DNA from 3 places in the Pseudomonas sp. H3_E07 genome. Region 3 is predicted to be linked to each of the others. Evidence: predicted binding sites of a transcription regulator. Region 3 holds the regulator's gene; each other region holds the start of a gene.
What was found. The regulator FliA, encoded in region 3, starts transcription of late flagellar genes. The targets are predictions, from matches to a motif close to CTAAAGTTTNNNNNNNNNNNGCCGNTAA.
Positions count from the first base shown of each region.

Region 1 (3,277 bases), 2.3 Mb from region 3:
TCGGCACCGCCTTGATGGTGTCGGCCATGGCCAGCAGGATGTCTTCGAAGTACGGCTTCAAGCGCGCACTGCCCGAGTCGAACATCGGTCGGTTGGCCGCATCGGTGATCTGGATGCGCAAACCGTCCGGGGTGATCTCGAACGAAATCTGATCCTTGAACTTCAGCAACTGCGGGTTTTCCTCGACCTTGTTCTGCAGCTCTTGCAGCAACAGCTCAAGACGCTCCTGCTCGACCTGTTCAGCCATGGCCTCGACGGTATCGCGCTCGATCGGGATTTTCTCCTGAGGCGATTCGGTCTTGATTTCCGGGTTGATGGTGCGCTCAGGCGCCAACTGCGGTGAGCCGCCCAGGTCGATCACGAAGGGCGTGCCGCTTTCCGAGAAACCAATCGGGTCTTTGAAGTAGCCGGCAATGGCGATCTTCTGTTCCGGCGTGGCAGTGGACATCAGCCACAGCACCAGGAAGAACGCCATCATCGCCGTCGCAAAGTCGGCGAAGGCGATCTTCCAAGCGCCGCCATGGTGCCCCGCAGCGAAGCGCTTGACGCGCTTGATGATTATCGGCTGGTTGTTTTCCATGGCTTAGCGACCGCGAACCGCTTGTTCCAGCTCGGCGAAGCTTGGGCGGTGCTTGGGGTACAGCACCTTGCGACCGAACTCCACCGCCAGCGATGGCGGCATCCCGGAAGCGGAGGCGACCAGGCTGGCCTTGATCGACTCGTACAGGTTGATTTCTTCCTTGGCGTCATGGGCCAGGGAGGTGGCGAGCGGACCGAAGAAGCCGTAGGCCGCGAGAATACCGAAGAAGGTACCGACCAATGCCGCACCCACGTGCATACCGATGGCAGCCTGGTCGCCCTCACCCAGGGACGCCATGGTCACCACGATGCCGAGTACCGCCGCGACGATACCGAAACCCGGCATACCGTCAGCGATGCCGGTCACGGCGTGGGAGGGGTGCTCAAGCTCTTCTTTAAGGCTGAACAATTCCATGTCGAACAGGCCTTCCAGCTCATGGGGGGCCATGTTGCCGGAGGACATGATGCGCAGGTAGTCACAGATGTAGGCGGTCATGCGCTCATCTTTGAGCACGGCCGGGTACTTGGCGAAAATCGGGCTGGCCGCGGCGTCTTCGATGTCGGCCTCGATGGCCATCATGCCTTCGCGGCGGCTCTTGTTGAGGATCTCGTAGACCAGGCCCAACACCTCCAGGTAGAAGGTGTGGGTGAAGCGCGAACCGAACATGCCCAGCGACTTCTTGATCACGTGCATGGTCATGTAGCCGGGGTTCGCCTGCAGGAAGGCACCCAGTGCGGCACCGCCAATAATCATCACCTCGAAAGGCTGGATCAGTGCCGCAATTTTACCGTGGGACAGGACGTACCCGCCGAGCACGCTCGCGAAGACGACGATGATGCCGATAATTTTAGCCATAGGAGATGAGTACTTGCGCCGTCGGGTTCATGGACATATTGGGTGTAGCAGAAAACTCTTGTTCTACTTATCGGCAAAACTGCGCCAGACTATAGCCCGTTAAGGCGAAAAGCCAGTTCGGCCCGCTCCGGGCGTGTAGACCGCAAGTGATGATCGCGCCCCTATCATGGCTAATGAAACGACAGTCCCAACTGCAAAACCCAACTCTCTCGCCGCTTGGATCAAGTGCCTGGACGATGTACGGCTGCCTGTCCCCCAGGCCAGTCACGACCGCGTGTGCAAAGGCATCCGCGACAGCCGCAGTTCATTGCGAGATATTGCCGAGCTGATGCAAAGCAGCCCGGCGCTCGTCCTCAGCGTGATGCGCGAGGCCAACAGCCACACCCATGGCAGCCTGGCGGAACCGGCAGAAAACCTTGAAGTGGCGCTCAACCGCCTGGGCCTCAAGCGCGCCGAAGAACTGCTGGCACGTCTGCCTTCGGTGCCGGCCAATGAGATCCCCGTGGCATTGCGCCAACTTCTGCTGATCAGCCAGCACGCGTCGCAGCAAGCCAACGGCTTGTTCGGCAGTCGCCTGGCGCGGCTGTGGCAGGACATTCACTGGGGCAGCCTGTTGTTTCTGTCGCCGCTGTGGCCAATGGCGGTCGCCTATCCCAAACTCCTGGAAGAATGGGAACTGCGGGTGATCCACAAAGGCCAGTCAGCCCGCGAGGTCGAGCGAGAACTGTTCGGCGTGCGCCTGCTGGACCTGTGCGTCGGCCTGACCGAAGCCTGGCACCTGCCGATCTGGGTATCCCAGGGCTACACGTTGCTGATGAGCGAGCAGCGCCTGCTGGTCAAGGCCCTGCACATCGCCCGTGAAGACGACCCGCTGCGCCACCAGCAATTGCTCGATGCCGAACCCAACCTGCGCCGCTGGCTGAACCAGCCGGCCAACACCGTGCTGCTGGCCAACGGCCTGGCAATGTCGGCCCAGGAGTCCTGGACCTGCCCGCACACCGAACGCTGGCAGTTGCTCACTGCGCTGTACCTGCAACAGCCCTTGGGCGAGGTGCAGCAACTGGTCCACCAACAGGCTGTCACCAGCGCCCGCACCACCTTGATGCCTGACCTCTGGCACCCGGCGCTGTCGCTGATCTGGCCGTGGCATGTACAGAAGATTCATCGCGGCCTGCTCCCCGCGCCGCCGCCCACCGCCGAGGCCCTGGCCGTGTGGCGCAAACGCTGTACTGAACTGCTGGTGGAGCCGAGCCGCTTTGCCAACGCCATGCACTTGACCACGTGCGCCAAGGAGGCCTTGGTGGCCAGTGGTATGCAGCGGGTCATGCTGCTGATGGCTGACCGCGCCTTGAGTACGTTGCGTGTGCACCAGGCCGATGGCCTGCCGAAGGATGCAGCCAATTTGAGCCTGGATGTGGTCAATAGTACGTTGCTGCAGCGCTTGCTGGAAAAGTCCGCCCAAGTGCGCCTCAACCCTGAAAACCACGCCCAGTTCTCGGCCTTGCTGCCGCCGGTCCTGCGCCGCCTGTTCACCGGCGAACACCTGTTACTGCGGTCCCTGAGTTGCAATGGCAAGGTGGTGATGCTGATGGTGGCCGACCAGGGCGGTGGGCCGTTCTCGGAAACCACCGTGCAGGCCTTCGGTAAAACCGCCCAATGCATCGAGAAAGCCCTGCACTGCTTTACCAACCGCAGCGCCTGATGCTTGCGCTACAATCGCCCTCTTTTATCGCCAACATTTGTGCACAGGAGACCTCACATGCCTGACTTCTCTGGCTTGCCGCTGGTGATCGAACCCAGCGACCTGCTTGGTCGCCTCGATGCCGAACACTTGATACTGGT
Region 1 is NZ_CP162795.1:2,210,237-2,213,513, forward strand. Features, by position in the region: gene motB (flagellar motor protein MotB) at 1-580, opposite strand, end outside; gene motA (flagellar motor stator protein MotA) at 584-1,435, opposite strand; gene AB4O08_RS10120 (HDOD domain-containing protein) at 1,602-3,137, shown strand; gene AB4O08_RS10125 (rhodanese-like domain-containing protein) at 3,195-3,277, shown strand, end outside.
Region 1: the regulator FliA is predicted to act here: its motif matches at 1,503-1,530, upstream of motA (flagellar motor stator protein MotA).

Region 2 (3,277 bases), 1.9 Mb from region 3:
ATCGGCGACCACTGCAAAGCCTCGACCGGCCTCACCAGCACGTGCCGCTTCGATGGCGGCGTTGAGTGCCAGCAGATTGGTTTGCTGGGAGATGCCTTTGATCACATCGAGAATGTGGCCGATGTTGTCGGTGCTGGCGTTGAGGGTCTCGATCTGAGTGCAGGACAGGCTGATCTTCTGCGACAGTTCCGACATTGCAAGGATGGTTTGCTCCACCACCTTGCGCCCATCGTCGGCTTGTTCACTGGCGCCGCTGGCGTGCTGTGAAGCATCGGCGGCGTTACGTGCGATTTCCTGGGTAGCAGCGCCCAGTTCGTTGATCGCTGCTGCCACGCTGTTGGTACGCGCGCTTTGCTCATCGGAACCGATGATAGAGGCATTGGACGAGGCCATTACACGCTGGGAGAGATCGTGCACCTGTCGGGTTGCCGAAGACACCTCCGAAATCGAGGCGTGGATACGTTCTACAAACTGATTGAACGCGCTACCGACTTCGCCGAACTCGTCCTTGCTGGTCACAACGAGGCGGCGGGTTAGGTCACCTTCGCCTTGGGCAATGTCCTGCATCGCCACGCCCATGGTGGTGAGGGGTCGCAGCAAGACCTGAATCAACAGGCTCAGGAGCACCGCAATCGCGACTACGGCGATCAACATGGCAATCAAGGCGGAAGTACGGAACTTGCCCAGCGGTGCGTAGGCTTTGTCTTTATCAATCGACAGACCGATATACCAATCTGCGCCGGGTAAGCCACTGATAGGGGTAAAGGACAGGATGCGGTCCTGACCGTTGAGGACGACATCCTGGCTGACCTTCTCGATACGCACCTGGGTGCCAGGGTAGATGTCCTTGAGGTTCTTCATCACCTGATCCTGTTCAGGACTGACGATGACTTGCCCGTCGCTACTGACCAGGAACGCATGGCCGATACCGCCGAAGTCCACCGAATTGATAATCTTCACCAGGGTCTGCAGGCTCAGGTCGCCACCGACTACACCGAGCAATTCACCATTCTTCTTCACCGGCATGGCGATGGTCACGATCTGCCCGCCTACTGCGGCCATGTAGGGCGGGGTAAGCATGGGTTTGTCCGCGGCTACTGCCTGCTTGTACCAGGGACGCTGACGAGGGTCATAACCATCGGGCATTTTTGCGTCCGGACGCTGAGTGAAAACGCCGTTGGTTTGGCCAACGTAGGTGAACTGGAAGTTCGAGGTGAATGCCGGTTGATCGACCAGACCTGGAAGGTCAGCACCACTGCCCTGGTGGGCTACGTTTTGCGTGAGGCTTTCGAGTACCAGTATTCGCCCACTGAGCCAGTTCTGCACACTGCTGGCGGTGAGCTCACCGGATTGCTGGATGGACGATTCCAGGTTCTGCTTGATGGTGCTGCGTTGCAGGTAGTCGTTATAGAGGGTGAACAACGCGAAGGCCAAAACCACGACGCCTGACGCGGCCAACAGAATTTTATGACTGAACTTAAGATTCATTTCATCGACTTCTTTTGCCAAAGGGGGGTGAGCGTGCCGAGTGGAACATTCCATGTAGCGGTATAGGCAGCTTCTCCGGCCGCTCTATTTCGGTGCACGCATGGCTCGTCAGGCTTTCGGCCAACGCTTGGCAAATCTTAGGAATTTGTGAGGTATTTCCTGTTTTTATGTGGGAAACAGACCAGCGGTACACCTAGGCGATGGGGGTTACGAAACGTGGTGATTTAAGGCCCTAAACGACAAAACCCCTGTCTGCGTTAGCAGACAGGGGTTTCGGAATTCAATCTTGACGATGACCTACTCTCACATGGGGAAACCCCACACTACCATCGGCGATGCATCGTTTCACTGCTGAGTTCGGGATGGGATCAGGTGGTTCCAATGCTCTATGGTCGTCAAGAAATTCTGTGTATCGGACCGTTGCGCTAGCAACGTGCCGATGAAATTCATGGACTTCTACATAAACAAAACCCCTGTCTGCGTTAGCAAACAGGGGTTCTGGAATTTAATCTTGACGATGACCTACTCTCACATGGGGAAACCCCACACTACCATCGGCGATGCATCGTTTCACTGCTGAGTTCGGGATGGGATCAGGTGGTTCCAATGCTCTATGGTCGTCAAGAAATTCGGGTACTGAGTCGTGACCTGATGGCCTCGCTTCAGCAAATTGGGTATGTGACAGATCGGTGTTTTGTGAGATATCGAACTTTCGGTTCGTATCATCTTCACACACCGCAATCTGATGCTCGTTAGAGTAGTCAAATTGCTTGGGTGTTATATGGTCAAGCCTCACGGGCAATTAGTATTGGTTAGCTCAACGCCTCACAGCGCTTACACACCCAACCTATCAACGTCGTAGTCTTCGACGGCCCTTCAGGGAACTCAAGGTTCCAGTGAGATCTCATCTTGAGGCTAGTTTCCCGCTTAGATGCTTTCAGCGGTTATCTATTCCGAACATAGCTACCCGGCAATGCCACTGGCGTGACAACCGGAACACCAGAGGTTCGTCCACTCCGGTCCTCTCGTACTAGGAGCAGCCCCTCTCAAATCTCAAACGTCCACGGCAGATAGGGACCGAACTGTCTCACGACGTTCTAAACCCAGCTCGCGTACCACTTTAAATGGCGAACAGCCATACCCTTGGGACCGGCTTCAGCCCCAGGATGTGATGAGCCGACATCGAGGTGCCAAACACCGCCGTCGATATGAACTCTTGGGCGGTATCAGCCTGTTATCCCCGGAGTACCTTTTATCCGTTGAGCGATGGCCCTTCCATACAGAACCACCGGATCACTAAGACCTACTTTCGTACCTGCTCGACGTGTCTGTCTCGCAGTCAAGCGCGCTTTTGCCTTTATACTCTACGACCGATTTCCGACCGGTCTGAGCGCACCTTCGTACTCCTCCGTTACTCTTTAGGAGGAGACCGCCCCAGTCAAACTACCCACCATACACTGTCCTCGATCCGGATAACGGACCTGAGTTAGAACCTCAAAGTTGCCAGGGTGGTATTTCAAGGATGGCTCCACGCGAACTGGCGTCCACGCTTCAAAGCCTCCCACCTATCCTACACAAGCAAATTCAAAGTCCAGTGCAAAGCTATAGTAAAGGTTCACGGGGTCTTTCCGTCTAGCCGCGGATACACTGCATCTTCACAGCGATTTCAATTTCACTGAGTCTCGGGTGGAGACAGCGCCGCCATCGTTACGCCATTCGTGCAGGTCGGAACTTACCCGACAAGGAATTTCGCTACCTTAGGACCGTTATAGTTACGGCCGCCGTTTAC
Region 2 is NZ_CP162795.1:2,640,916-2,644,192, forward strand. Features, by position in the region: gene AB4O08_RS11905 (methyl-accepting chemotaxis protein) at 1-1,488, opposite strand, end outside; rRNA gene rrf (5S ribosomal RNA) at 1,773-1,888, opposite strand; rRNA gene rrf (5S ribosomal RNA) at 1,998-2,113, opposite strand; rRNA gene AB4O08_RS11920 (23S ribosomal RNA) at 2,270-3,277, opposite strand, start outside.
Region 2: the regulator FliA is predicted to act here: its motif matches at 1,602-1,629, upstream of AB4O08_RS11905 (methyl-accepting chemotaxis protein).

Region 3 (3,277 bases):
CGAAGCTCATGTGGGTGCTCCTTAGAAGCCTAAACTGGATAACAGGTCATCAACATCATCTTGACCCGATACAACGTCTTCACGTTTATCGGCATGAATCTGCGGACCTTCACCCTTGGCGAGATGTTTTTTTGGATCTTTTTCCGAGAGGATCGCTTCGCGGTCATGTTCAATGCCGGCAAAACGGTCAACCTGGCCTGCCATAAGCACCAATTTGAGCAAGTTGCTTTCCACTTCGGTGACCAACTGGGTCACACGCTTGATCACCTGACCGGTGAGGTCCTGGTAATCCTGGGCGAGCAGAATGTCGTTGAGGTTGCTGGAAACCGTGCGGTTTTCCTGCTCGCTGCGTGACAAGAACCCTTCGACCCGACGCGCCAACTCACGAAACTCTTCAGCGCCGACTTCGCGGCGCATGAAACGGCCCCAGTCGTTGCTCAGGGCCTGGGCTTCGTTGGCCATACCGTTGACCAGAGGCGTGGCGTTTTCCACCAGGTCCATGGTGCGGTTGGCCGCTGCCTCAGTCAGCCTGACCACATAGGACAGGCGTTCGGTGGCATCAGTGATCTGCGAGATTTCCTCAGCCTGGGGCATGTGTGGGTCAATCTGGAAATTGACGATCGCACTGTGCAGCTCGCGTGTGAGCTTGCCCACTTCCTGGTACAGGCCGCGATCACGGGTCTGGTTGAGCTCATGGATCAACTGCACCGCGTCGCCGAACTGACCTTTTTCAAGGCTTTCGACCAACTGGTGAGCATGCTTTTTCAGGGTCGACTCGAAGTCGGCCTGCGATGATTCTTTATGCTCCATAGCTCCCCCGTGGCAGCATCAATGACCGATGCGGTCGAAGATTTTTTCAATCTTCTCTTTCAAGGCCAATGCAGTGAATGGCTTGACCACGTAACCGTTTACCCCAGCTTGGGCGGCTTCGATGATCTGCTCACGCTTGGCTTCGGCGGTCACCATCAGCACAGGCAGGCCGCGCAGCTTTTCGTCAGCACGTACGTGGCGCAGCAAGTCGATACCGGTCATGCCCGGCATGTTCCAGTCCGTTACCAGAAAGTCGATGCTCCCGCTGTTGAGGATCGGAATGGCCGTAATGCCGTCATCCGCCTCGACCGTGTTAGTGAACCCAAGGTCACGCAACAGGTTTTTTATGATCCGCCGCATCGTTGAGAAGTCATCAACGATGAGGATTTTCATGTTCTTGTCCAATTCGACCTCCAAGCAGTCTTAAACGCGCCCAGCACCTGGACGCGCCATTTCAATCAACAGGCATTACACAAAAAGGACTGCCGAGGGCACCACGGGTCGAACCCGCGAAGGCTGGTCGCCCTCACGGTCTCGTCTGCAGTGTCCCCACACTGCCTGTCAGCGCGCTCGCCACTCTCCCAAACGCCCCCGCAAGCGGGCTGCGCACTGGCTGTGCAACTGGCTGACCCGCGACTCGCTGACCCCCAGGACCTCACCGATTTCCTTGAGGTTCAGCTCTTCGTCGTAGTACAACGCCAACACCAGTCGCTCACGCTCCGGCAAATTGGCAATCGCGTCCGCCAACGCCCCCTGGAAACGCTCATCTTCCAGGTCACGCGATGGCTCCATATGAGCGCTCGCGCCGTCCTCGTGCAGCCCTTCGTGTTCGCCGTCCTGCAACAGGTCGTCGAAACTGAACAGGCGGCTGCCCAAGGTATCGTTCAAAATCCCGTAGTAATCGTCGAGACTCAATTGGAGTTCGGCCGCAACTTCGTGATCTTTAGCGTCGCGACCGGTTTTTGCTTCAATTGCGCGAATTGCGTCACTGACCATGCGCGTATTGCGATGCACCGAACGCGGCGCCCAGTCACCTTTACGCACCTCATCAAGCATCGCACCACGGATACGGATCCCCGCATACGTCTCGAAACTCGCGCCCTTGCTCGCGTCATATTTGGTCGACACTTCGAGCAGGCCGATCATGCCCGCCTGGATCAGGTCTTCGACCTGGACGCTGGCCGGCAGGCGTGCCAGCAGGTGGTAGGCAATGCGCTTGACCAAGGGCGCGTAGCGCTCGATCAACTCGCCCTGACTGTCACGGGCAGACCTCTTGTAAGCGTTGTAGCCAGTCGCTGTCATAGCACGGGTCCTGCGCTCGTCTGATGCACCAATCGCTCGACGAAAAACTCCAGATGCCCCCGTGGGTTGGCGGGCAACGGCCAGGTATCGACCTTCTGGGCAATAGCCTTGAACGCCAATGCGCACTTGGAACGAGGGAACGCTTCGTAGACTGCACGCTGCTTTTGCACAGCCTTGCGCACACACTCGTCGTAGGGCACTGCGCCGACGTATTGTAAGGCGACATCGAGGAAACGATCCGTGACCTTGGTCAACTTGGCGAACAGGTTGCGCCCTTCCTGCGGGCTCTGGGCCATGTTGGCCAAGACGCGGAAGCGGTTCATGCCGTAGTCACGGTTAAGCAGTTTGATCAGGGCGTAGGCGTCGGTGATCGAGGTGGGTTCGTCGCAGACCACCAGCAACACTTCCTGCGCGGCGCGCACGAAGCTGACCACGGACTCGCCGATCCCGGCGGCGGTGTCAATCACCAGCACGTCGAGGTTATCGCCGATATCACTGAACGCCTGGATGAGGCCGGCATGCTGCGCCGGGCTCAGGTGCACCATGCTCTGGGTGCCCGAGGCAGCCGGCACGATGCGGATGCCACCGGGGCCCTGCAGCAGCACATCGCGCAGCTCGCAGCGGCCCTCGATCACATCGGCAAGGGTATGTTTGGGCGTCAGCCCCAGCAGAACGTCGACGTTCGCCAGGCCCAGGTCAGCATCCAACAGCATGACGCGACGGCCAAGCTCTGCCAGGGCCAGGGACAAATTCACTGACACGTTAGTTTTCCCGACGCCACCTTTGCCGCCGGTCACCGCGATCACCTGTACGGGATGCATGCTGCCCATTTTATTTCTTTACCTTGTCTTGCTTAGACGCAGGCTACATGGCTTGGCCGCGTGAATCGCTTGCAGACCATCGATGTAGATACATTTCACGGTGTTCATCCTGCCCTCAACCGACCCGTTTTGCCGGGTTGTGATAAAGGTCGGCGAACATATCAGCCATCGCTTCCTCGCTAGGCTCTTCTTGCATTTGCACGCTGACTGCACGGCTGACCAACTGATGACGGCGCGGCAGATGCAGATCATCCGGGATCCGCGGCCCGTCGGTCAGGTAAGCGACCGGCAATTCATGACTGATGGCCAGGCTCAACACCTCGCCCAGGCTCGCGGTTTCGTCG
Region 3 is NZ_CP162795.1:4,539,852-4,543,128, reverse strand. Features, by position in the region: gene AB4O08_RS20890 (chemotaxis protein CheA) at 1-10, opposite strand, end outside; gene AB4O08_RS20885 (protein phosphatase CheZ) at 22-810, opposite strand; gene AB4O08_RS20880 (chemotaxis response regulator CheY) at 829-1,203, opposite strand; gene fliA (RNA polymerase sigma factor FliA) at 1,372-2,112, opposite strand; gene fleN (flagellar synthesis regulator FleN) at 2,109-2,942, opposite strand; gene flhF (flagellar biosynthesis protein FlhF) at 3,049-3,277, opposite strand, start outside.